Regions from separate parts of the Streptomyces sp. NPDC028298 genome, predicted to be linked through region 3. Evidence: riboswitches for the same ligand, from Rfam matches in the RefSeq annotation. Region 3 holds a riboswitch; each other region holds the start of a gene.
What was found. A riboswitch is a leader RNA that binds a small molecule or an ion and turns the genes downstream of it on or off. The one in region 3 is predicted to bind S-adenosylmethionine.
Positions count from the first base shown of each region.

Region 1 (7,067 bases), on a different contig from region 3:
CCCGGTGGTGCGGGGCGATCCACCCCGCGTCACCCACGAACCGTGTCACCCGTGTCACCCGCGACCGCGTGACCCACGAACCCAGGAGCGACCATGAGCGCTGTGAACCCCGCTGGAGGCGACACCGCGGCGGGCCGTTCCTGGCCCGCGGTACTGAACGGACTGCTCGAAGGCCGCGACCAGAGCGCGGACGACACCGCCTGGGCGATGGACCGCATCATGCGCGGCGAGGCGACCGACGCGCAGATCGCCGGGTTCGTGGTGGCCCTGCGCGCCAAGGGCGAGACCGTCCAGGAGATCGCCGGACTCGTCCGGGCGATGTACGAGCACGCCAATGTGATCGAGGTGCCCGGCCGCACCGTCGACATCGTCGGCACGGGAGGCGACGGCGCGAAGACCGTCAACATCTCGACGATGTCCTCGATCGTGGTGGCCGGCACCGGCGCCAAGGTCGTCAAGCACGGCAACCGGGCCGCGTCCTCCGCGTCCGGCTCCTCGGACGTCCTGGAGAAGCTCGGCGTCAATCTCCAACTGCCGGTGAAGCGGGTCGCCGAGGTGGCCGAGGAGGCCGGGATCACCTTCTGCTTCGCGGTCAAGTTCCACCCGGCGCTGCGTCATGTGGCGGCGGCCCGCGGCCAGTTGGGCATCCGGACCACCTTCAACGTGCTCGGACCGCTGACCAACCCGGCCCGGGTGAAGGCCCAGGCGGTCGGTGTCGCCGATCCCCGGATGGCGCCCATCGTGGCGGGCGTGTTCGCCGAGCGCGGCAACTCCTCGCTCGTCTTCCGCGGCGACGACGGCCTCGACGAGCTGACCACCACCGGGGGCTCGCACGTCTGGGTCGTCCGCGACGGCAAGGTCACCGAGGAGCGCTTCGACCCCCGCGACGTCGGGCTCGACATCGTCCCGGTGGAGGCCCTGCGGGGCGCCGACGCCTCGTACAACGCGGAGGTCGCCCGGCGTCTCCTGGACGGCGAGAAGGGGCCCGTACGGGACGCGGTCCTGCTGAACTCGGCGGCGGCCCTGGTGGCCCTGACGCCGGCCGACGGGCCGCTGGCCGGGCAGCTCCGCGTCCAGATGGACAGGGCGGCCGAGGCCATCGACTCCGGCGCCGCCAAGCGCACCCTGGAGCGCTGGGTGGCCGCCAGCAACGCCTGAACACCCGGGATCCCGCGCGGGACGCAGTCCGGATCGTGGACTGCGTCTTGCGCGGGGAAGATCCTCTGGCAAGATGCTGTACCAGGTCATGAGTGACAGCCATCAGGCCCCGGCCGGCTGTCCGGCAACCCTCCGTCCGTGGCGGGGTGCCCCGGGTGAAGACCAGGTCGTAGGCAGCGAGGCCTACGGCAAGCGCGGACCCCTCCCGCTCTCCGGGCGGACCACCAGGGGTCCTGGTCGTTCGAGGGAGCCTTCTGTGAGCAAGCGAATGCGTTAGGGCGCCGAGCCCCGCCTCCGCACACCCTTTTCACCTTTCTCCCGCGCCGAGCGCCGCCCTGAGGCGGCCGGCTCGCGCGGTGATTCCGCCTGCCTCTCACAGGAGCTCGCCATGTCTGCTTCCACCCTTGCCGCCGACCAGACTGTTTGTGCCCCCCTGCCCGTTCTGGGCCGGGATGTCACCGTCCCCCTCGTCACCGGCGGCGAGGTGACCTACGCGGCTCTCGACTACGCCGCCAGCGCGCCCGCCCTCCAGCGCGTGTGGGACGACGTCGCCGCGTACGCGCCGTACTACGGCAGCGTCCACCGGGGCGCCGGCTACCTCTCGCAGCTCTCCACCGACCTCTTCGAGAACGCCCGCAGGACCGTCGCGGAGTTCCTCGACTGCCGCGACGGCGACCAGGTCGTCTTCACCCGCTCCACCACCGACTCGCTCAACCTGCTCGCCGCGGCCCTCCCGGCCGGCTGCCAGGTCTTCGTCTTCGAGACCGAGCACCACGCCTCCCTGCTGCCCTGGCGCGACGCCCGCGTGACCTACCTGAACGCCCCGCGCACCCCCGCCGAGGCCGTCGACACCCTGGAGCGCGCCCTCGCCGCCCGGGACCCCTACGGACCGGCCCTCGTCTGCGTCACCGGCGCCTCGAACGTCACCGGCGAGCTGTGGCCGGTGCGGGAACTGGCCGCCGCCGCGCACGCCCACGGCGCCCGCATCGTCCTCGACGCCGCCCAGCTCGCCCCGCACCACCCGGTGTCCGTCCAGGACCTCGACGTCGACTGGGTCGCCTTCTCCGGGCACAAGCTGTACGCGCCCTTCGGCTCCGGCGTCCTCGCGGGCCGCTCCGACTGGCTGACCGAGGCCGACCCCTACCTCGCGGGCGGCGGCGCCAGCCGCAAGGTCACCCGGCGCGCGGACGGCGGCGTGGACGTCGAGTGGCACGACAGCGCCGCCCGCCACGAGGCCGGCTCGCCGAACGTCATCGGCGCCTACTCGATCGCCTCGGCCTGCAAGGCGCTCACCGACGAGGGCTTCGACAACCTGCTCGCCCGCGAGCGGCACCTGATCCGCACCGTCCGCGAGGGCCTCGCCGAGGTCCCCGAGGTCCGCGTGCTCTCCCTCTTCGGTGACGACGCCCCGCGGGTCGGCGTCATCTCCTTCGTCGTCGAGGGCTGGAACAGCTCGCACTTCGCCGCCGCGCTCTCCGCCGAGTACGGCATCGGGGTCCGCGACGGACTGTTCTGCGCCCACCCGCTCGTGCGCACCCTGCTCGGCAGCGACCCGGAGACCGCGGGGGAGTGCGGAGCCCCCGAGGCGGCCCCCGGCGAGAAGTCCCTCAACGCCATCCGCGTCAGCTTCGGGGCCGGCACCCCCGACGAGCACGTCGAGCGGTTCGTCCGCGCGGTGCGCGAGCTCGTCAGGGACGGAGCGCGCTGGCGGTACCGCACCGAGGACGGCCGCTGCGTCCCGGCGGTCTGACCCCCGCACCGGATCCGCCCGGAGGCGGCGCCGCGTCGGTCAGGAGTCGAGACCGATCGCGAACGCCGCCTCCAGGTCGTGCTGGGAGTACGTACGGAACGCCACGTGCGTGTCCGTCGCCTCGACGCCCGGGATCTTGCTGATCCGGCCGGGGATGACGTCCGCCAGGTCGTCGTGGGCATGGACCCGGACCATGGCGATCAGGTCGTAGGTGCCGGTGACCGAGAAGACCTCGCTGACGCTCTCCAGCGACGCGATCGACTCGGCGATCTCGGGGATGCGGTCCACGCTGGTCTTGATGAGGACGATCGCGGTGATCACGGCTGGTTCTCTCCCTAGGGGGCCGCTGCTGGGGATCTCACCCTACTCGCGGTCCACCGGACCCGGCCGCTCCACCGGGGGCCCCGGCAGGACCCCCCGGGCGGGCACGACGGCCGGGCGCCGCCGGAAGCGCGCCCAGGCGTAGACGAAACCCAGGGAGAAGCCCACGAGGTGGGCCAGGTAGGCCACCCCGGGACCACCCGAACCGCTGCGCCCGGCCGCCAGCCACTGGAGGCTGAACCAGAACGGCAGCACCACCCAGGCCGGGAACCGCAGCGGCAGGAAGAACAGGAACGGGAAGAGACTGGTCACCCGGGCCTTGGGGAACAGGTAGAGGAACGCGCCGAGCACCGCGGAGATCGCCCCGGAGGCCCCGACCAGGGACTGCTGCGAGGTCGCGTTGGCGGCGGCGTACCCGAGCAGGGCCAGGTATCCGCAGCCCAGGTAGAACAGGGCGAACTCCAGATGGCCCATGCGCTCCTCGGTCATCAGCCCGAACACGTAGAAGAAGAGCATGTTGCCCAGGAGATGGAGCCAGCTTCCGTGGACGAACAGGGCGGTCGCGGGGGTGAGCGCCTCGCCCGGGGCCCCGTCGAACAGGGCGGCCGGCACCACGCCCCAGCGGCGGAAGTACGCCCGTTGCGCGACCAGCAGCTCGTCCCCCGTGCCGTACGCGGGATCGAGACCCGAGGCGGGGCCGATCACGAAGATCAGACAGCACAGGACGATCAGTCCGTACGTCACCGGCGCGGACCGGCCCCGCAGCGCCCTGCCGACCGTCGCACTCCAATTGCCGATCATGGTGCAGAGCATGACGTAACCACGCCGATGCACACAGACCGCCTCGCCGCCGTGGACACCCGAGCGTCGAGTACCCGCCAGGCCGTAGGGTTACGAGCCAAAGCCCCGGGAAACCGGCGCCGGACGGACACTAGAAGGAAAGCGACTGCCCTATGACGGTTCCCCTGCCCGATGCCAAGACCCGCTGGCGCTGCACCCTCTGCGGCAACCTCACGCGTTTCGACGTGACCCGCTCGTCGAAGGTCGTCGAGTATGTGCACCTGGACCTCGCCGGTGAGCCGAAGGTCGAGGAGCGCGAGGTGGTCAGTGAGACCATCGAGTCGGTGCGGTGCCGTTGGTGCAACGCGGTGGATCAGGTCGAACTCGTGGACAGGCCGGGCGCCGGCTCCTGACGGAGCGGGCCCCGCACGGATATTGGGGTGAATCGGATGGTGGAGACCACAGGCGGGGAGCCGGACGACGGCACCGCCGAGGTGCTCGACCGTCCGCTGCCCGACGGCGTGCGCCGACGGGTCGTGCAGATCGTCTCCGACGGCTTCGGCGGGCTGACGGTGTCCGAACTGCCCGTGCAGTTGAGACAGTACGCCCGGTTCGCACCCAATCGTCGCGTCAAGTTCGCCGGCAACGCGATGGCGGCGGCGCTGGAGACCGACCCGCTGTTCAGACAGCGCATCGCCGAGAAGCTCAGAGAGACCCAGTCCGAGCTCGTCGGCGCGCTCGACTCGGGCGCGCCGCCCCCGGCCGCGGATCCGCTGGACGTGGCGGCCGCGGCCTACGTCGTGCGCCCGACCGGCTGGGTGAAGCTCGTGACCGCCGCGGGCGAGGAGGCCCTGCGCGCCGACGCCGAGCGCGCCGGCGAGGAGAGCCGCGCCGAACTGGACCGGCTGCGCGCGGAACTCGCGGAGGCCCGCGGGCAGACCCGCTCCGAGACCGAACGGCTGCGTACGGAACTGGAGTCGGCCCGCAAGGAAGCGGAATCGCTTCACCGCAAGCTGCGCGGGGCCCTCAGTGACGTCAAGCGCGGTGAGGCGGCCCTGCGCAAGCTGCAGGCGGAGACGGACGGCGCGAAGGCGGAGAGCCAGGCGCAGGTGTCCGCGGCCGAGAGCGAGACGCGGCGCCTCAAGGCACGGCTCTCCGAGGCCGAGGCGGCCCTGGAGGCCACCCGCAAGGCGGCCCGCGAGGGGCGCAGCGTCGAGGACATGCGGGTGCGGCTGCTGCTCGACACGGTCCTGGAGGCGGCCCAGGGGCTGCGCCGGGAACTGGCGCTGCCTCCCGTGTCCGTGCGGCCCGCGGAGACGGTCGAGGCGGTCGAGCCGGGGCGGATGACCCCGAAGGACATCGCCGCCCGCGCGCTGTCCGAGAACGACCCCGCGATCCTGGACCAGTTGCTCGCGCTGCCCCAGGCGCACCTCGTCGTCGACGGCTACAACGTCACCAAGACCGGTTATCCCCAGATGCCGCTGGAGAAGCAGCGGCTGCGGCTGCTCGGGCAGCTCTCGCAGCTCGCCGCGCAGACCGGCGCCGAGGTCACCTGTGTCTTCGACGGGGCCGAACTAGCCGCGCCGGTGCTGCTCGCGCCCCCACGCGGGGTGCGGGTGCTCTTCTCCAAGCCCGGCGTCACGGCGGACGAGCTGATCCGTCAGCTCGTGCGGGCCGAGCCGCCCGGCCGCCCGGTCATCGTCGTCTCGACCGACCGTGAGGTGGCCGACGGGATCGCCAAGGCGGGCGCCCGGCCGGTGGCGTCCGCGGTACTCCTCAAGCGCTTCTCGCGCGGCTGACCCTGCGCTTCTCGCGCGCCTGAGCGTTCTTTCCTTCTTTCGCCCCTTTCGCTCTGCTTTGGGGGCGAATTCGGGGTGGATGCTGTCCGGTTCGGCGCGGTCGGCGATCGGTTCCCTAAGTCGCGCGAGTCCCCTACGTCCCATGCGTAACGTCTAGGGCTGATGCCCGAATTCGTCGGACATTCACACGACGTAGTGTCAAGCGGACATCACTGCAGGTGAGTTGATGGCAAAGAATGCTCTCCGTGACAAAGAATTTTCAGGTTTGGATTTGAACTGATCACAAGTAGGTCACTAGGGTCGTGCCTCGAACCTCCAACTAGGGTGATCACTCATGGGGAGTGACGGTGGAGGGGCACCGCCCGTCGGCGTATTCGGCAGGCGGCTGGAGGAAGAAGGAGCTCGCCTTCGTGGCGTCCCACCGTCGACCCAAGCAGCCGAGCCGCACCCGTGTGACCGTGCTCACCACCGCCGCCGCTGCCGCTGTTGTCCTCAGCGCCAACGCCGCCAACGCGGCGCCGTCCGAGAAGCCCAACAAGGACGAGGTCAAGACCAAGGTCGACAAGCTCTACGAAGAGGCCGAGCAGGCCACGGAGAAGCTCGACGGCGCCAAGGAGAAGCAGCAGAAGCTGCAGAAGCAGATCAGCGCTCTCCAGGACAACGTCGCCCGTGGCCAGGAAGAGCTCAACGAGCTGCGTGACGGTCTCGGTTCGATGGCCAGCGCCCAGTACCGCACCGGCGGCATCGACCCCTCCGTGGCCCTCTTCCTCTCCTCCGACCCGGACGACTTCCTGGACAAGGCCTCGGCCATGGACCAGTTGAGCGCCCAGCAGGTCGAGTCGCTCAAGAAGGTCCAGGAGAAGCAGCGTTCGCTCGCCCAGCAGCGTGCCGAGGCCTCCGCGAAGCTCAAGGACCTCGCCGACACCCGGGCCGAGCTCGCCAAGAAGAAGAAGGAAGTCCAGAGCAAGCTGGGCTCCGCGCAGAAGCTCCTCAACACGCTGACCGCCCAGGAGAAGGCCGCGCTGGCCACCCAGGAGCAGGAGCGGGCCACCCGCGCCAGCCAGCGCGTCGACCTCGGCAACAGCAAGGGCTCGGGCCGTGCCGGCGCCGCCTTCGCCGCCGCCCAGAGCGTGATCGGCTCCCCGTACGTCTACGGCGCCTCCGGCCCCAGCTCGTTCGACTGCTCGGGCCTCACCTCCTGGGCCTACGCCCAGGCCGGCGTGACGATACCCCGCACCTCGGAGGCCCAGGCCAACGCG
Region 1 is NZ_JBVHTL010000002.1:466,458-473,524, reverse strand. Features, by position in the region: gene trpD (anthranilate phosphoribosyltransferase) at 94-1,158, shown strand; SAM riboswitch class IV at 1,243-1,359, shown strand; gene ACZ4TO_RS10655 (aminotransferase class V-fold PLP-dependent enzyme) at 1,547-2,908, shown strand; gene ACZ4TO_RS10650 (Lrp/AsnC family transcriptional regulator) at 2,948-3,229, opposite strand; gene ACZ4TO_RS10645 (rhomboid family intramembrane serine protease) at 3,272-4,030, opposite strand; gene ACZ4TO_RS10640 (hypothetical protein) at 4,183-4,422, shown strand; gene ACZ4TO_RS10635 (NYN domain-containing protein) at 4,459-5,808, shown strand; gene ACZ4TO_RS10630 (C40 family peptidase) at 6,219-7,067, shown strand, end outside.
Region 1: it holds a riboswitch for S-adenosylmethionine, as region 3 does, so the genes downstream of both, ACZ4TO_RS10655 (aminotransferase class V-fold PLP-dependent enzyme) here and ACZ4TO_RS32005 (putative leader peptide) in region 3, are expected to answer to the same signal.

Region 2 (7,067 bases), on a different contig from region 3:
CCACCGGGGTCCAGCCGGGCGTTCCGTAGTGCGCGTTGATCTCGTCGGCGAGCCGCTGCACCTCGGCCGTGTAGTCCCGGTAGACGGCGAGGTCCTGCCGCGACGGGTAGGCGAACGCCACGTGGACGACCCGCTCGCGCCACTCCGGGTGGTCGTCGAGGAGCTGCCGGTACGCCAGCAGCCCCCGCACGATGTTCTTGGACAGCTCGGTCCGGTCGACGCGCACGATCGTCCTGCGGTCCGCGCCGATCTCCTCGCGCAGCGCGGCCATCCGTTCCCCGACGTCCGCGCGGTGCGAACGCTCGCGCAGGAACTCGGCGTCCGCGCCGAGGCCGTGCACGCCGACCCGGGTCTCGCGCACCGGCGGCCGGGCGCCGTCCAGGTGCTCGATCGTGCGGGGGGTGCCGCCCGAGGGCGAGCCGGCGCGGTAGCGGCCGGGTTCGGTCGCCTCCGCGCAGCGCGTGAACGCGGTGGCCCACCGCCAGGTCAGGAAGGCGACCCGGTCCGCGCCGAGCATGCCCGCCATCAGCTCCGCGCGGATGTCGTCGGGGAGCATCCGGAAGTAGTCCTCGGGCGCCCACGGGGTGTGGGAGAAGTGACCGATGCGCAGGTCGGGGCGCAGTTCGCGGAGCATCCCGGGCACCAGGCAGAGGTGGTAGTCCTGGACCAGCACGGCCGCGCCCTCGGCCGCCTCCTCGGCCAGCGCCTCGGCGAAGGCGCGGTTGTAGGCCCGGTACGACTCCCACTGGCGCCGGAACTCCGCGTCGAAGACCGGCTCCAGCGGGGTCTGGTAGAGCAGGTGGTGCACGAACCACAGCACGGAGTTGGCGATGCCGTTGTAGGCGGCGGCGTGCGTGTCGGCGTCGATGGCCAGCATCCGTACGCCGTCCTCGTGGACCCCGCGCCGCACGGCCTCCCGGTCGCCGACCCCGAGGGCGGAGCAGACCCAGAGGGCGCCCGCGTCCGGCCCGATCGCCGAGAGTCCGGAGACGAGGCCGCCGCCGCCACGTCTGGCGTGCAGCGAGTCGTCCTCCCGTACCTCGTAGGTGACCGGGCCGCGGTTGGAGGCGACCAGAATCCTGTGGGCACCGTGCGTTGAAGCCATGCCTCGAAACCTAGCCCCGTCTCGAAACGCTCAAACGCGCCCTTCGGCCGTATGCGATCGGCGGCCGTCGGCGCCGGACTACGCGGCTCTGCGCGTCTGGTACTCGGAGATTTCGCTCATCGGCGGCCTTTCCTCCGTGTCCACGGAGTACGTGCGCGGCCGGAAACCGTCGCGGTCGCGCTCGAACTGGGTGAGGGAGGGACGGATCAGGTGTCCGCGCGCCAGCCGGAGCTGCGCGGTGCGGTAGATCGCGGCGGCCATGCGGCCGAGCGCCTGCCCGTCCTGGTGGCGGTGCTTGCGCACCCCGACGTCGACCTGGGCGAGGGCGTCCAGGCCCACCAGGTGCAGGGCGTCGACGAGCATGCCCAGCTCGACGCCGTAGCCGACGGGGAAGGGGAGCTGTTCGAGCAGCGAGCGGCGGGCCGCGTACTCGCCGCCGAGCGGCTGGACGAAGCCCGCGAGCTGCGGCCAGTGCATGTTCAGGAGCGGGCGGGCCATCAGCTCGGTGACCCGGCCGCCCTGCCCGCCGCCGCCGGCCATCGGGCGGTCGTACATGGCCTTGACCAGGTCGACGCCGGGTTCGGTGAGCAGCGGGCCCACGATCCCGGAGACGAAGTCGGACGAGAACTCCTTGAGGTCCGCGTCGACGAAGCAGACGATGTCCCCGCTCGTCACGAGCAGCGACCGCCACAGCACCTCGCCCTTGCCGGGCACGGCCGGGATCCGCGGGAGGATGTCGTCGCGGTGCACGACGCGCGCGCCCGCGGCGGCGGCGACCGCGGCGGTGCGGTCGCTCGAACCGGAGTCGACGACGACGATCTCGTCGACGAGGGGCACCTGCTGCATCAGATCGTGGCGGATGATCGCGACGATCTCGCCGACCGTCTCCTCCTCGTTGAGTGCGGGCAGCACGACACTCACCGTCGATCCGGTGACACGCTTGGCTGCCATGATCCTGTGGAGCGGGCGGTCGGTCGCGGACCAGGAGCGTGTGCTCAGCCAGCTTTCGACTTTACTCAGCACCGTCTGCGGCTCCTCACTGTCTGATCACACGCTCTCATCGGCGTGCCCGCTGCGGCCAGCGGCAGATCGATTGCCGTCGTCTCGCGGTTCGGACGACTATCTCAACTGTCCTGGCCTTCGGTTACAGTCTTGAACAACGCGCATGACCATCGCATGTCCTGGATCGTCGGCGCGTATCGTGTTCAACAGTTCAACAATCAAATACCGCTCATCCAGAGGGGCAGAGGGATACGGCCCGATGAAGCCCCGGCAACCCTCCAGCCGGTCTCGTACCGATCGATGTCGATCGCGTCGCGAGGCTCCCGGCTAGGGAAGGTGCCAAATCCGTCTCACGGCGAAGTGCGCCGTGAGGAAGATGAGGAGAAAGGGCCTCGCCTCCATGGCTGCGCAGACAGTTGCAAGCACCACGAACTCCGCCGACGCGGTAGACCTCGGCCCGGCCGCGGCGCTTTCCTGCCGCGAGTGCGGACACCGCGTCCCGCTCGGCCCGGTCTTCGCCTGCGAGGAGTGTTTCGGCCCGCTGGAGATCGCCTACGACTTCTCGGCCTACGACACCGAAGAGCTCCGCAAGCGCATCGAAGCGGGACCCACGAACATCTGGCGCTACGCGCCGCTCCTGCCCGTCCCCGCGGACGTGGCGGACAAGCCGAACATCAACCCCGGCTGGACCAAGCTCGTCCAGGCCGACAACCTGGCCCGCGAGCTCGGCGTCGACGCCGGGAAGCTCTTCGTCAAGGACGACTCCGGCAACCCGACGCACTCCTTCAAGGACCGCGTCGTCGCCCAGGCCATCGAAGCGGCCCGCGTCTTCGGCTTCACCACCCTCTCCTGCTCCTCCACCGGCAACCTCGCCGGGGCGGTGGGCGCCGCGGCGGCCCGCGCCGGCTTCCGTTCCTGCGTGTTCATCCCGCACGACCTGGAGCAGGGCAAGGTCGTCATGGCCGCGGTCTACGGCGGCGAGCTCGTCGGCATCCAGGGCAACTACGACGACGTGAACCGTTTCTGCTCCGAGCTGATCGGCGACCCGGCCGGCGAGGGCTGGGGCTTCGTCAACGTCAACCTGCGGCCCTACTACGCCGAGGGCTCCAAGACCCTGGCGTACGAGATCTGCGAGCAGCTCGGCTGGAAGCTCCCCGACCAGCTCGTCGTGCCCATCGCCTCCGGCTCCCAGCTCACGAAGATCGACAAGGGGCTCCAGGAGCTGATCAAGCTCGGACTCGTCGAGGACAAGCCGTACAAGATCTTCGGCGCCCAGGCCGAGGGCTGCTCCCCGGTGTCCGTGGCCTACAAGGCCGGTCACGACGTCGTACGGCCGCAGAAGCCGGACACCATCGCCAAGTCGCTCGCCATCGGCAACCCGGCGGACGGCCCGTACGTGCTCGACATCGCCCGGCGCACCGGCGGCGCGGTGGAGGACGTGAACGACGAGCAGATCGTCGACGCGATCAAGCTGCTCGCGCGCACCGAGGGCATCTTCGCGGAGACGGCCGGCGGTGTGACCGTCGGTGTCACCCGCAAGCTCATCGAGAACGGTCTCCTCGACCCGGCCCTCACCACGGTCGTGCTGAACACCGGCGACGGCCTCAAGACCCTGGACGCGGTGGCCTCCGACACCGGGCTGACCGCGACCATCCGCCCGAACCTCGACTCCTTCCGAGAGGCTGGCCTCGCATCATGAGCGTCAACGTCCGCATCCCCACCATCCTGCGCACCTACACCGGTGGTGCCGCCGAGGTGACGGCCGAGGGCGCGACCCTCGCCGAGGTCATCAGCGACCTGGAGAAGAACCACACGGGCATCGCCGCGCGCGTCCTGGACGACCAGGGCAAGCTGCGTCGCTTCGTGAACGTGTACGTCAACGACGACGACGTGCGCTTCGAGCAGGGACTGGAGACGGCGACTCCGGACGGTGTCGGCGTTTCGATCATTCCGGCCGTCGCCGGAGGCTGATCGTTACCCTCGGTAATGCCGAACACAGTGCGTTCACATAATTGCCCCCTCCGTGAGACAAACGGAGGGGGCAATTCTGTTGGGTTGAACGCGCTAGAGTTGGGGAAGTCGCTCCGATTTGGATGTTGGTTTCATGCCGGACGCATATGAGTGACCGTTCTTCGGGCGACAAGAAGTAGCCAAAGTGACTCACCTTTTTGGGCATTTTATGGCATTTGCGGGGCCCGACTTGCCCTGAATCCTTGCGCATTCTCCACATATCATTGATCGGCCATGCCCAGAATTCTCGTCCGATTGACCTGTTGCAGAGGGCAGTTGGACAGATACATTCAGCCGCGGTCGACGCGTTCCGGCGCACACCCCCAACCGTTGGGGGGTGAGGTCTGACCCGGATCCGCGAAGTGTGGATCTGTGCAAGGGCCAGTAATAGGGGAGTTAGGCATGGCTCAGGGCACCGTCAAGTGGTTCAACGCGGAGAAGGGGTACGGCTTCATCGCGGTCGACGGTGGTGCGGACGTCTTCGTGCACTACAGCGCGATTCAGATGGACGGCTACCGCACCCTTGAAGAGGGTCAGCGAGTGGAGTTCGAGATCTCGCAGGGCCAGAAGGGTCCGCAGGCGGACATGGTCAAACTCGCCGTCTGATCGGGCGCGAACGACCACCGACTCAACTCACGCACGAGGGGCCCGCATCCCACCAGGGATGCGGGCCCCTCGTGCGTCTCCGGGGGGCTTCCAGGGGGCTCGCTTCGCGAGCGCACCTTGCTCCCGCCCGTCGCCCGACCGCCACCCCTCGACGAGCTCGCTTCGCGAGCGCACCTTGCACTCGACGGGGTCGAGTGCTAATCATTGGCGTTAGCACTCTCCGAGTGAGAGTGACAGAACTTGGATCGGGCCGGCGAGGCTCGCGGGCCTGTGGGGCAAGGAACCACAGGGCTCGGGGGCCGTCCGTCGCGGGCGCGGGCGCGATCCGGAGCAATCCACCCCGTCCGGGAGGACCACTTCACATGGCCAAGATCATCGCGTTCGACGAGGAGGCACGGCGCGGTCTCGAGCGCGGGATGAACCAGCTCGCCGACGCCGTCAAGGTCACCCTCGGCCCCAAGGGCCGTAACGTCGTCCTCGAGAAGAAGTGGGGCGCGCCCACGATCACCAACGATGGTGTTTCCATCGCCAAGGAGATCGAGCTCGAGGACCCGTACGAGAAGATCGGCGCCGAGCTGGTCAAGGAAGTCGCCAAGAAGACGGACGACGTCGCCGGTGACGGTACGACCACCGCGACCGTCCTCGCCCAGGCGCTCGTCCGCGAGGGCCTGCGCAACGTCGCCGCCGGCGCCAACCCGATGGCCCTCAAGCGCGGTATCGAGAAGGCCGTCGAGGCCGTCTCCGGTGCCCTGCTCGAGCAGGCCAAGGATGTCGAGACCAAGGAGCAGATCGCTTCCACGGCCTCCATCTCCGCCGCCGACACCCAGATCGGCGAGCTCATCGCCGAGGCGATGGACAAGGTCGGCAAGGAAGGCGTCATCACCGTCGAGGAGTCCCAGACCTTCGGTCTGGAGCTGGAGCTCACCGAGGGTATGCGCTTCGACAAGGGCTACATCTCGGCGTACTTCGCCACCGACATGGAGCGTATGGAGGCCGTCCTCGACGACCCGTACATCCTGATCGCGAACTCCAAGATCGCGAACGTGAAGGACCTGCTCCCGCTCCTGGAGAAGGTCATGCAGTCGGGCAAGCCGCTGCTGATCATCGCCGAGGACGTCGAGGGCGAGGCCCTGTCGACCCTGGTCGTGAACAAGATCCGTGGCACCTTCAAGTCCGTCGCCGTCAAGGCCCCGGGCTTCGGTGACCGCCGCAAGGCCATGCTCGGCGACATCGCCATCCTCACGGGCGGCGAGGTCATCTCCGAGGAGGTCGGCCTCAAGCTGGAGAACGCGGGTCTGGACCTGCTGGGCCGCGCCCGCAAGGTCGTCATTACCAAGGACGAGACCACGATCGTCGACGGCTCCGGCTCCGCCGACCAGGTCGCCGGCCGTGTGAACCAGATCCGTGCCGAGATCGAGAACTCGGACTCGGACTACGACCGCGAGAAGCTCCAGGAGCGTCTGGCGAAGCTGGCCGGCGGCGTGGCCGTCATCAAGGCCGGTGCCGCCACCGAGGTCGAGCTCAAGGAGCGCAAGCACCGCATCGAGGACGCCGTTCGCAACGCGAAGGCGGCCGTCGAGGAGGGCATCGTCGCCGGTGGTGGCGTGGCCCTGCTCCAGGCTTCCTCGGTCTTCGAGAAGCTCGAGCTCTCGGGTGACGAGGCGACCGGCGCCAACGCCGTGCGTCTGGCCCTGGAGGCCCCGCTCAAGCAGATCGCCGTCAACGGTGGTCTCGAGGGTGGTGTCATCGTCGAGAAGGTGCGCAACCTTCCCGTCGGCCACGGCCTGAACGCCGCGACCGGTGAGTACGTCGACATGATCGCCGAAGGCATCATCGACCCGGCGAAGGTGACGCGTTCCGCTCTGCAGAACGCCGCCTCCATCGCCGCGCTGTTCCTGACCACCGAGGCCGTCATCGCCGACAAGCCGGAGAAGGCCGCGGCCCCGGCCGGCGGCGGCATGCCGGGCGGTGACATGGACTTCTGATCGACCCCGGTCGATCAACCGTCCTGACGTTCCGAGGGCGGCGCCTTCCCGAGAGGGAGGGTGCCGCCCTCGGGCGTTTCCCGGCCCGCCGCCGGACGTCTCCTCGGGCGGGCCGCCCCGGTACGTGGCCCGGATCACAGGGACGAGTCCCGGGGCGGCGGAATGCCTCGCCCGGTGCGGAGGTTGACGCTGAAGAGCAGTTGATGCATGTGCACATACCGCACGGAATCTCCTGTTTCGCAGACCGCTCGACGTCATACCGACCACCTCTCCGAGGAGCCCCCACGTGACCGCTGACGCCGCGTCCCGCGCCGCCGAGATCCTGTCCCGCCCCGTCTCCATCAACGGCCTGAGCGTCC
Region 2 is NZ_JBVHTL010000006.1:158,357-165,423, forward strand. Features, by position in the region: gene ACZ4TO_RS26335 (alpha,alpha-trehalose-phosphate synthase (UDP-forming)) at 1-1,105, opposite strand, end outside; gene ACZ4TO_RS26340 (glucosyl-3-phosphoglycerate synthase) at 1,184-2,128, opposite strand; SAM riboswitch class I at 2,334-2,490, shown strand; gene thrC (threonine synthase) at 2,508-3,806, shown strand; gene ACZ4TO_RS26350 (MoaD/ThiS family protein) at 3,803-4,078, shown strand; gene ACZ4TO_RS26355 (cold-shock protein) at 4,520-4,723, shown strand; gene groL (chaperonin GroEL) at 5,086-6,708, shown strand; gene ACZ4TO_RS26365 (NADH:flavin oxidoreductase) at 6,995-7,067, shown strand, end outside.
Region 2: it holds a riboswitch for S-adenosylmethionine, as region 3 does, so the genes downstream of both, thrC (threonine synthase) here and ACZ4TO_RS32005 (putative leader peptide) in region 3, are expected to answer to the same signal.

Region 3 (7,067 bases):
GCCGGGCGAACGCCTGGGTGCTGAGGTCGAGCTGGCCGGGGGCGCAGCCCGTCGGGCACTCGTTGGTGATCCGGACGGTGACGCTCGCGCCGCCGGCGGCCCGCACCAGCAGATAGGCCCCGCACGCCTTGGACGTCTCGTAGTCGGTGTGGTTCATCGCCGCGGTCATGACGTCGTCCGTCGGACCGTACGAGCAGGCGCCGTCGCCGCTTCCGGCGTCGTACATGGTCGCCACACCCTGGTGGGCGACGCCCGGACGGATCCGTCCCGCCTGTGAAGCGGTCGCCGTCGTGGTGCGGGAGGTGTTCGCGGCCGAGGGCCGCGCCGACGCGGTGGACGGGCGTGCCGTCGCGGTCGGGGAGGCGGCAGGGCTGGGCGACCGGGTCGCCGCGGGTGACGTCGAGGCGGCCGAAGGAGTCCGGCCCGGAGTCGCGGTACCGCGGGAACCGGCGACCGCCGGGCCCGCGCCGTCTCCCGTGGCGGCCTGATGGCCGGGCCGGAAGGCCACGACCAGACAGACCAGGGCACCGACCGCGACCAGGGCGACGACGGCGATCGGGGTGAGGGCCCTCGGCGACGGCCGACGTCCGCGCCGTCGCGCGGCCTGCCTCGTTTCCTTCATGGGCGTCCGTTCCGAGGATCGAGCCGATGGTGTCCTCGTCAGTCGCCGCCGGAAGCGAAAAGGTTGCCGCCCGTTCCCTCGGCGAGGCGGCGGATCCGTTCCCGGCCCCGGGCCTGACCCGGCACCTCGACGAAGCGGTGGGTCAGCGCGCACAACGGCAGCAGCACGGCGAGGAACACCGCTTCGAGGACGAGACTGTCGTGGCGGCACCGCCCGATCACGCCGTCGCTCACCGCCAGCAGGACGGGATGCACCAGGTACACCGAGTAGCTGACCGTCCCCAGCCAGGTCAGCGCGCGAGGAAACCTTGTGCCGCGCAGCGCGAGGGCGGCACCGAAGGTGAGCACGGCGAGCAGGAAGGCCGTGATCCAGCCGCGCCGTGCGAACGTGGCGGTGTCGCCGTGCTGGTACGCGCTCCCCGCCGCGCAGACCACCACCACGAGGGCCGTGCGGGCCGCGCGCGGCCAGGTGCTCTCCCCGCTCTCCGCCCGCCGGACGGCGGTGCCGAGGAACATCACGGCCAGGATCACGAGGCCTTCCCAGAGCGGAACGGTGCCGTTGAAGGGCACCAGCACCAGCGCGAGCACACCTCCCGCCACGGCCCCCGTCACCCGCAGTTCGTACCTGCCGGAGCTCCCGCAGAGGACGGCGAACACCAGCGCCGCGGAGGCGAGCGCGACCAGCGGCCCCGTGCCGACGGCCAAGGACAGTGCGGACGCCGGTGGCACGAACGCCACCGTCGCGCTCACGGCGGCGAGCACGCCCAGGACCACCGAGACGGTCCCCGAGCGCGGGTGGAGCCGGACCGTGAACAGGGCGACGACCAGCAGGTAGAACGCCAGCTCGTACGACAGCGTCCACAGGACGAGGACGACACTCGGCGTCCCCAGCAGTTCCTGGAGCAGGGTGGCGTGCGCGACGGCGACCGTGAGGGGGTTCCGCCCCTCGAAGCGAGCGCCGAGACGCGTGAAGCCCAGGAGGTTCAGCACCAGTGCCGAGCCCACCACAACGGCCCACAGCGGGTAGACGCGGTGGGCCCGCCCGATCCAGAAGCTCCTGACGCAGCCCCGGCGCTCGAGCGAGGCGGGGATGACGTAACCGCTCACCAGGAAGAACAGCATGACCCCGTACCGGCCGACGTTCAGCTCGGGCATCACCCGTTCCCGGAACTCCGGCATGAAGGAGTACGAGGAATGGTCGACCGCCACGAGAAGCGCGGCGATCCCCCGCAGGGCGTCCAGCCGGCCCAGCCGCGGGGACCCGGTGGATCCGGGTGCCGCGGGTGGACGCGGTACCGGTGAAGGCGGCGGGAGAAGGTGGGGTGCGTGTTTCATGGAGACGCCTGCCTGGACCGGGTCCTGTGGGCCGTGGAGTCCACATCGAAGTGCGGACCCCTGACGGCGCGAGTCGGGACACGCCCTGAGGAGACGGTTTTCGCCAGGATCGCCTATTTTCGGCGGAGGTGCCTGTGTGCGAGCCGGTCACGCATCGGAGCACCGGTCGCTCCGCGTACTGGGAATGCGTCGTTCCCGGGGATGGGACAGAGTGATGGCATGGGCCACCTGTGGATGACGTGGTCGCTCGAAGGCGTCGGATCGGCGGGCCAGAACGTCCCCGACGTGGAAGCGGCCTGCCGTTCTCTGGTCGGTTCCGTGGAGCGGTCCCGGCGTGCCTTCGAGACGCCTGAGCCGTGGGAGGAACTTCGCGCGTCGGCGCTGGTGCTCCAGGAACGGATCCTCGGTCCGGGGCGCGAGGTACTGGATCAGGGCCGGCGGTGGACCTCGACCGTGAACGGCGTCAGCATCCTGCTGGTTCCGCGCGAGTGACCGGTGTCGACGTGGCTTCGCGCCCTTGACCGGTGCCGGTCGTGGCTCGCGCGCGTGACCGGTGCGGACGCCGGGCCGATGGGCGCGGATCGGCGATCGCCGATCGTGAGGAGCCACCCACCTGCCCGGCACCCAGGCTTCCGTCGGAAGCGTCAGACCCCTGCCGTCAGTGGCACCACGTCCTGCGCGTGCCGGAAGGCCGGGTGATCGCCGAGACGGCGTACGTAGTCCAGCAGCCGGGGGCGGGCGCCGAGGGCGCGGGACCGGCCGAGACCGGTGAGCGCCGTCCACGCGTCCACGTCCGCCGCGGTGAGGGTGTCGCCCAACACGTAGGTGCGACCCGCGAGGTGGCAGTCCAGCAGGTCCAGGGCCGCCGCGAGCCCCGCAGGTTCGGCGGACGGGGTGACGTCGCGGTCCAGCAGATCCCGGAGCGCCTCGATGTCGGCGGCCAGCGACGGAGGGCGGAGCGAGGACGGGCATGTCGTGGTGTGACCGGAGAGCAGCCCGGCGAGATCGCGGAGGATGGCGGGCGGGTGGTTGCTGACGATGCGTCCGCTCCACCGGTCGCACAGCGCGGGCGCCGTGAGCGGCCCGTCGAAGTGGTGCTCGGTGGCCTCGTAGGCACGGCGCAGCGACGCGAAGGCCTCGGGTGTCCGCGCGGGGTCGGCCAGGAGTGTGGTGGCGACCGAGTCCCGCAGGCCGAGCAGCCCGAGCGTGATGGCGATGCGCAGCGAGAACGGACAACTCCGCGACAGATACAGCTCGTAGCGGTGCGGAGCCGGGTAGAAGCCCCCGGCGAGGCCCACGCCGATGCGGCTGTCGACACGGTGGGGGAGCGCGGCCGGCGTCGCCGCCGGCTTGAGCCGAAGGGCCGAGGGGAGCGAAATCTGGTCACAGGGGCGTGAGTTGGCAGTGCTGGACGTGCGCGAAGCTGTCTCGGGCATGACTCTCCCTGGGGGAAGACGGAAGCCACCGCCGCTTTGTGGGCGCGCGGGCAGCTTGATGCGGATTGACTGCGCTTGTCGCACCGGTCCGGATCGAACGGACCGGCCGCGATCAGTAAGCGCTGGAGACGCGCAGGAGGTCGATGTGCAGGCGCCTCGTCAAACCGCTCTTGGGCAATTCCCACCGTTCCCGGCTCAGGGCTCGCGAGACGCGAGACCACGCTTGCCCCGCCGCACCGGCGGGACCCGGTCGTCACCCGGGGCACCCCGTCGCGGTGGAAGGGTTGCCTGTCAGCGGGCCGGGGCCGATGACCACTGGAGCGGGGTGTACCCGTTCCGTGGGCGCTGACAATCGTGACCGTCCATGCCAGTCTCGGTGCGCCCTGTTGCGGCGTCAAGAAGGCCGTACGCACGGTCTCACCTGGTGGTCACCCGCATTGACATTGTTTTCGGGCCGGGCCTAACCTGCGGCGCACCACAGGATGCCTTTTCGGCCGGAGAAGAAATGGTGACGACGATGCACGGAGCTGACGGGACGGCCGCATGGCGGCGCCTCGGCCGCAACGTGCTCTGCGCCGACCGTGCCGTGGACCTGCTGCGTGTCAACAGCGCCCTGTGTACGGGCATGTGTCTGTCCCTCAGCCGAGGCTGACGGCCCCCTCCGGGGTCTCGACGGCCCCTCGCGCACGGCTCCTTCGAGCCCTCGGCGCTCATGTCTTCGGCGATCGGGAAACGACGGCCCGTCCGAATCCCCCGCGATCACGGACAGGGCGGTCCTCCGGGTCTTCGGCGCTCACGAGCTGAGGGGTTCCGTCGGGTCCTCGACGGCCACGAGCTGAGGATTCGCCGGCCTTCGACGGCCACGAGCTGAGATTCCGTCAGGTCCTCGACGGCCACGCGCCGATCCGCTCCATCGAGCCTTCGGCGACCACCGCTGTCGTGAAAACGCCCCTTCCCCGTCCAGCCCTCGTCCCACGTGGGCCGCGCGCATCGCCGTGTACCGAGCCGTCCCGCTCGGCGGTGCGCCGCCGCTCCGTGGTCCGGGGTGTCCGAATCCGCTGGAGTCCTCCATGAGTCAACCACCCGGCGCCGCCGTGTCCTTGGGATCGGCGCCGCCCGCCGAGGCGGTCCCCCGTCTCGACCTCCCCGGCGCGTCCGACCGTCCGGCGGCCCAGCGGGTCCTTCCGCTCCGGCGGCCCGGCCGCTGGATCGTCACGGCCGTCGTGCTCGTGCTCGTCGCCCAGATCGCCCACGGACTGGTGACCAACCCCTTCTACCAGTGGGATCGCTTCCAGTACTGGTTCCTGCGCCCGACCATTCTCGACGGCCTGCTCATCACCCTCGAAGTCGCCTTCTACAGTGCGCTTTTGGGGTTGCTCGGCGGCGTCCTGCTGGCCCTGGCCAGGCTCTCCCGGAGCCCGGTGCTGCGCGCGGTGAGCTGGGTCTACACCTGGCTGTTCCGGTCGGTGCCGCTGATCGTGGTCCTGCTCTTCCTCTACAACTTCAGCGCGCTGTACCAGACGGTGAGCGTCGGAGTGCCGTTCGGGCCGGCCTTCTTCACCTTCGACGAGTCCCGGCTGGCGACCGACATGGCCGTCGCCGTCGTCGGACTGAGCCTGAACGAGGCCGCGTACGCCTCCGAGGTGGTCCGCGGCGGCATCCTCTCCGTCGACCAGGGCCAGCACGAGGCCGCGTCGGCACTCGGTCTGCCGAGGCGGTACCAGTTCGCGAAAATCGTCTTTCCGCAGGCGCTGCGCTCCATCACCCCCAACTACGTCAACCAGTTGATCGGCCTGATCAAGGGCACCTCGCTGGTCTTCTACGTGTCCCTGCTGGACCTCTTCGGCTCCGTGCAGAGCATGGGCAGCACCTACCCCGGCGACATCGTGCCGCTGCTCCTCGTCGCCACCGCCTGGTACCTGATCCTCACCAGCGTGGTGTCCGTCATCCAGTTCTACGTCGAGCGGCACTACTCGCGGGGCGCCCTGCGCACCCTGCCGCCGACTCCGTTGCAGAAGGCGCGGAACGGTCTGCGCGACGTGCGGGCCCGGTTCCGGAGGGAGACGGCGATATGAGCGGCGAGACGAAGGTGACGACGGTGAGCACGCGGACGGCTCCGGTCGCGGACGTGGTGCCGACGGCGTCGGTGTCGGCGTCGGCGTCGGCGTCGGCGTCGGCCAAGGGGGCGGACACGGCTTCGGCGGGCGAGGTCGCCGGCGGGCTCCAGGTGGAGCCCGCCACCGTCGAGGTGCACGATGTGCACAAGTGGTACGGGGCCCAACGGGTTCTGGACGGCGTGGAGTTGACCGTGCGCCCCGGTGAGGTGACGGTCGTTCTCGGCCCGTCCGGCTCCGGCAAGTCCACCCTCCTGCGGGTGATCAACCACCTGGAGAAGCCCGAGGTCGGCCACGTCAGCCTGAACGGCGAGCTCATCGGCGTACGCAGGCACGGCGACCGTCTCAAGGAGCTGAGCGAGCGGGTCATCCTGGCCCAGCGCAGCCGGATCGGCTTCGTGTTCCAGAACTTCAACCTCTTCCCCCACCTGACCGTGCTCGACAACGTGGCCGCGGCGCCGGTGGCGACCGGGAAGCTGTCCAGGGCCGCGGCGCAGGAGCTCGCCCGCGACCTGCTCAGCCGGGTGGGCCTCGCCGACAAGGCCGGCGCCTACCCGCGGCAGTTGTCCGGCGGCCAGCAGCAGCGTGTGGCCATCGCCCGCGCCCTCGCCCTGCGTCCCGGAGTCATCCTCTTCGACGAACCCACCTCCGCGCTCGACCCCGAACTGGTCGGCGAAGTCCTCGCGGTCATCAAGGACCTGGCGCACAGCGGCACGACACTCGTCATCGTCACGCACGAGATCGGCTTCGCCCGCGAGATCGCCGACCGCGTGGTCTTCATGGACGGCGGACGCATCGTCGAACAGGGCCCGCCCGAGCAGGTGCTGGACCATCCGCGCGAAGCGCGCACCAGGGAGTTCCTCAGCAAGGTCCTCTGACCGCTTCGCACTTCACACCAGGAGACACCGCTCCACGGGGTGTCTCCCGCCCCACCGCCCCGACCCACAGCGGGGCGAGCCCCCCGATTCGGCGGCCCGCCGGGACCGTTCCCCCACATCTCTCATCGCACACTCGACAAGGACAGCCATGCGCACCCTCAGCCCGAACCGCACAGCCCTCCGCGGCGTCGCCGCCACCGCCGCCGTCGCCTCGCTCGCCGTCTCCCTCGCCGCCTGCGGCGCGGACAGCGACGCCGCCACACGGACGAAGACCGACACGGCCGGAACCGTGACCGTGGGTGCGCTCTCCAACGGGGCCGCGAAGGAGACCACGCTGAAGGTCTCCGAGGTGAAGTCGATCAGCGCGGAGCTGCCCAAGTCCGTCGCCCGGAGAGGCACGTTGGTGGTGGGCATCGGCGCACTGCCCGCGGGGTCGCCGCCGCTGAACTTCGTCGGACAGGACCAGAAAACGCTCACCGGCAGCGAACCCGACCTCGGCAAGCTGGTCGCCGCGGTCCTCGGGCTGAAGCCGGAGGTGCGGAACTCGACCTGGGAGAACCTGTTCGTCGGCATCGACAGCGGCAAGGTCGACGTCGCCTTCTCCAACGTGACCGACACCGAGGAGCGGAAGAAGAAGTACGAGTTCGCCTCGTACCGTCAGGACAACCTCGCCTTCGAGGTGC
Region 3 is NZ_JBVHTL010000008.1:312,984-320,050, reverse strand. Features, by position in the region: gene ACZ4TO_RS32025 (expansin EXLX1 family cellulose-binding protein) at 1-622, opposite strand, end outside; gene ACZ4TO_RS32020 (acyltransferase family protein) at 661-1,956, opposite strand; gene ACZ4TO_RS32015 (hypothetical protein) at 2,158-2,448, shown strand; gene ACZ4TO_RS32010 (glutathione S-transferase C-terminal domain-containing protein) at 2,601-3,392, opposite strand; gene ACZ4TO_RS32005 (putative leader peptide) at 3,505-3,570, opposite strand; SAM riboswitch class IV at 3,607-3,752, opposite strand; gene ACZ4TO_RS32000 (hypothetical protein) at 3,910-4,044, shown strand; gene ACZ4TO_RS31995 (amino acid ABC transporter permease) at 4,463-5,467, shown strand; gene ACZ4TO_RS31990 (amino acid ABC transporter ATP-binding protein) at 5,620-6,384, shown strand; gene ACZ4TO_RS31985 (ABC transporter substrate-binding protein) at 6,533-7,067, shown strand, end outside.